DNA from 2 places in the Glutamicibacter sp. NPDC087831 genome. Region 1 is predicted to be linked to the other one. Evidence: predicted binding sites of a transcription regulator. Region 1 holds the regulator's gene; the other holds the start of a gene.
The links. Region 1 encodes HrcA, which represses chaperone genes, less so after heat shock. Its sites were predicted from a motif close to TTNGCACTCGNNNNNNNCGAGTGCNAA; they were not measured.
Positions count from the first base shown of each region.

Region 1 (2,201 bases):
CAATCGGTGCCCTTGGGGATCACCGGCCAAGCCTTGATGCCCAGTGTCGCAGGCTTGATCGCCTGCCATACATCCACGTACGGGTGGCCGAGGATCAGCACGTTTTGCGCTGCACCGGGGACCTTCATCGCCTCGGCAACGATGCGCGATTCCTTGCTTCCGGCAACCAGGTGGTCAACCAGGATTCCCAGGCGGCGCTGCGCGGAGGGGGCGAAGTCGCGGATAGCCCCGGCAAGATCGTCCACGCCATGCAGCGGTTCAACGACGATGCCTTCAACACGCAGGTCGTGGCCCCAAACTTTTTCAACCAGCTCAGCGTCGTGCTTGCCTTCTACCCAGATGCGGCTTGCCCTGGCTTCCCGGGCCTTCAGTCCGGCAACGGCACGCGAACCCGAAGCCGAGACCAGCTTCTGGGGCGGTGCGGCCTTGGCAACGGGATCAATGATCTGCACCGCTTCGCCTTCGAGGAAGAACCCGAAGCCCGCCTGGAAGGAGCGGGTCTTGCCGTGTCGGTCCTCGAGCACGATCACGCGCATGCCACCGGATTTCTCGGTACGGATGACTTCTCCTACCCATCCTGAGGTGGCATCTTCCAGAATCATGCCACGTTCAACAGGGACCTGGCGGAGTTTTTTCGGTGCCGGTGCACTCAGATCCCGTGGTCCCCAGGAGTAATTAGTCACGTACTGCCTTTCGCTGTGATCGAATACGCTCGAAATCCAATGCTAGCAACTGCTGAACGTATTAGACTTGGCACTTGACAGGTTAGAGTGCCAAAGCCGGGCACAGGGAATCCAAGGAGGTGCTGTTGTGACAGAGCCGCGACGCCTAGACGTTCTGCGTGCCATCGTGGAGGACTACGTCCAATCCCGTGAGCCAGTGGGTTCCAAAGCGCTCCTGGACCGGCACAACCTCGGTGTCAGCGCCGCGACGATCCGCAATGACATGGCTATGCTGGAAGAAGAGGGGCTCATAGTCGCTCCGCATACTTCCTCCGGACGGATCCCCACCGAAAAGGGATACCGCCGCTTCGTCGATGAGATCGGCGAGCTCAAGCCGCTGTCGCGGGCTGAACGCGACGCCATCAACAAGATCCTGGACAGCTCCACGGACCTGGACGAGATGCTCAAAAGCACCGTTCGCCTCCTGGCGCGGTTGACCAACCAGGTAGCAATGATCCAGGTGCCGCACTACGACACCGCTTCGTTGAAGAACCTCGATCTGGTCGGACTGGGCTCGGCCCAGGTGCTGATGGTGATGATCGCTTCCAATGGCGCGGTGGATCAGCGCATGATGCCGGTCCAGCGTTCCTACAGCGATGATGAGCTGGACGACCTGAAGCTGTGGCTGCTCAACAATTTCGGGGGAGTGAAGCTTGCCGAACTTGCCGGCCGGCTCACCCGCATCGAGCGCAGTTCGACGCAGCAGGCCGACCCCCTGGTGGACCAGGTGATCGGTGCGCTGGAAGAAATGGCCCAGGCGGCCAACGCGCAACGCATCATCATGGCAGGCACCGCGAACCTCGCCCGCGTGGAAGGGGACTTCCCGCTGAGCATAACCCCGGTGCTCGAGGCGCTCGAGGAGCAGGTAGTGCTGCTCAAGCTCTTCTCCGAGCTGGAAGCCGATTCGCGCGGCGTGGCCGTGGCCATCGGCACCGAGCACCACTACGGGCAGCTGTCGGAAGCCGCCGTGGTCGCCACCACCTACGGCACCGATGTGCGCAACAAGCTCGGGGTCCTGGGCCCCACCCGGATGAACTATCCAACCTCCATGGCCTCGGTTCGTGCGGTGGCACGGTACCTGTCGAAGATTTTGGCTAACTAGCCTCGCTGGGCACCGCCCGGCACTACCGAATTTCAAGATTCTCAGGAAAGGACACGGCGAATAACGTGAGCTCGCATTACGAGACCCTAGGCGTCGCCAAGGACGCGACCCCGCAGGAAATCAAGAGTGCCTACCGCAAGTTGGCGCGTAAGCTGCACCCGGATGTAAACCCTAGCGATGACGCTGCAGAACAGTTCAAGCTGGTCACCCGAGCCTACGAAGTCCTTTCCGACCAGACCAAGCGCTCCAACTACGACGCCACCGGCGATGAGAACGGCAACGGCCACCCGGGCTTCGGCGGTGGCGGCCAGGGCTTTGGCGGCTTCGGCGACATCTTCGAGCAGTTCTTCGGTGGCGGCCAGGCCCAGGGCCCGGCA
Region 1 is NZ_JBIUVH010000001.1:1,012,653-1,014,853, forward strand. Features, by position in the region: gene ACIOJF_RS04970 (DUF3097 domain-containing protein) at 1-683, opposite strand, end outside; gene hrcA (heat-inducible transcriptional repressor HrcA) at 811-1,824, shown strand; gene dnaJ (molecular chaperone DnaJ) at 1,890-2,201, shown strand, end outside.

Region 2 (2,201 bases), on a different contig from region 1:
CATAGGGGTAATTGTGCCGTTTTTCTGGCGTGCCTGTGCTCGGCCACACGGTGTTAGGCAAGCAGATTGGTTAGAATATCGGTGGTATGTCTACCGATGGTGGATTACATGCATAGCCGAAACCCGAGAAAACTGGTCCAAGGACAGAGGTGAGAACGTATGGCTGAGAATGAATTGCTGGTGGATTTCGTCATGAACCCGGATTCGGAATTGGATGAGCGTTCGCAACAGATCCTCAACCTGGAAAAGTTGTGGTGGAAGTATGCCGGGGCCAAGGAACAAGCCATTACCAAGCAGTTTTCGATGTCGCCGACGAATTACTACCAGCTGCTGAACCAGCTGATTGAAACCGACGCGGCACTGGCCTACGACCCGATGTTGGTCAAGCGCCTGCGCAGAGCACGTTCCACAAAACGTCGCGTGGGCGGTAAGGTCGGCACGGGACGATAACCCTGCCTGCCGTGACCAATCAGACCTCGAGCAAGGACAAGAATGACCAACTACCCGCGTGACGAATTTGATCGCGTTCCGGAGTTCAGCACCCGTGTGGGTTCGCACCACGCCCACGGATGGGCGCAGTCCGCCGCGTCGAAGTCAACCGGTGGGAAATTGCGCTGGGTAGTGCTGACCGCTGTACTCGTGCTGGTGATCGGTGCCTTGTCCTTCATCTTCGGCCCTCAGCTCAAGGAGACCCTCGCGACTTCCACGGGAAGCGACACCTCGCAAACCCAGGAAGTCACCGCCGAGCCCTCCGTGGAACCCACACCTAGTGAATCCGCATCGCCAACGAGCACCATCGATGACGAAGACGTGCTCTACGGCCAGCTGATTGGCGTGTACAACGCGGCAAGTGTTGCCGGTCTGGCTAATGAAGGCGAAGACGCCATGGCCGAAGCCGGGTTCACCAGCATTGTGGCCGACAACTGGACCAGGCCCGCAGAAGTCTCCACGGTTTATTACATGTCCGAGTCCTACCGCACTACCGCTGAAAAAGCTGCAGAAATCCTGAATATCGACGAAGTTCTGCAGACCAGCAACATTCCGAACCGGGTCACCGTGGTTCTGGGCTCCGATGACACCCTGGGGCTAAACGAATAATTCGTTCATAATTCCATTCGCTCAGAGCCGATCGGCTTGCACTCGCCATGCGAGAGTGCCAATATTTGTATTAGCACTCATGCGTTGCGACTGCTAACGCCGGTCGGCTTTTGCGTTCTCCAAGAACTTCATGAAGCACCGGACAGCGGATGCAGGGCGTGGGAGTGGAAAATACCTCAGATAGCGAGAGCTGAAACGGTTGCTGGCCCGATGCCGCACCGGTCCACTCGTCCGTCGCGGGCGCTGTCTGTCGGTTGCATTTTCGCAAAATCGTCCCGAAAGGACCGTACGCCACAATGGCTAAGATGATTGCATTTGACGAGGAAGCACGCCGCGGACTTGAGCGCGGCCTGAACACCCTTGCTGACGCGGTGAAGGTCACCCTGGGCCCACGCGGCCGCAACGTTGTTCTGGAAAAGAAGTGGGGCGCTCCTACTATCACCAACGACGGCGTGTCCATCGCTAAGGAAATCGACCTCGAAGAGCCTTACGAGAAGATCGGCGCAGAGCTGGTCAAGGAAGTTGCAAAGAAGACCGACGACGTCGCTGGAGACGGTACCACCACCGCAACCGTGCTGGCACAGGCACTGGTCAAGGAAGGCCTGCGCAACGTTGCCGCAGGTGCTGACCCAATCGCACTGCGCCGCGGTATCGACAAGGCCGTAGAAGCTGTTACCGCTGAACTGTTCGCCGCTGCGAAGAAGGTCGAATCCAAGGAGCAGATCGCTGCTACCGCTTCGATCTCTGCTGGCGATCCGGAAATCGGCGCACTGATTGCTGAAGCTCTCGACAAGGTCGGCGAGCAGGGCGTTATCACCGTTGAAGAATCCAACACCTTCGGCCTGGAGCTGGAGCTGGCAGAGGGCATGCGCTTCGACAAGGGCTACATCTCCGCTTACTTCGTCACCGACGCTGAGCGCCAGGAAACCGTTCTCGAGGACCCTTACGTCCTCATCGTGAACTCGAAGATCTCCTCGGTCAAGGACATGGTGACCTTGCTGGAGAAGGTCATGCAGTCGAACAAGTCGCTGCTGATCATCGCCGAAGATGTCGAGGGCGAAGCCCTGGCTACCCTGATCCTGAACAAGATCCGCGGCCTGTTC
Region 2 is NZ_JBIUVH010000006.1:15,333-17,533, forward strand. Features, by position in the region: gene ACIOJF_RS16305 (uracil-DNA glycosylase) at 1-3, opposite strand, end outside; gene ACIOJF_RS16310 (DUF3263 domain-containing protein) at 160-450, shown strand; gene ACIOJF_RS16315 (LytR C-terminal domain-containing protein) at 493-1,098, shown strand; gene groL (chaperonin GroEL) at 1,395-2,201, shown strand, end outside.
Region 2: the regulator HrcA is predicted to act here: its motif matches at 1,169-1,195, upstream of groL (chaperonin GroEL).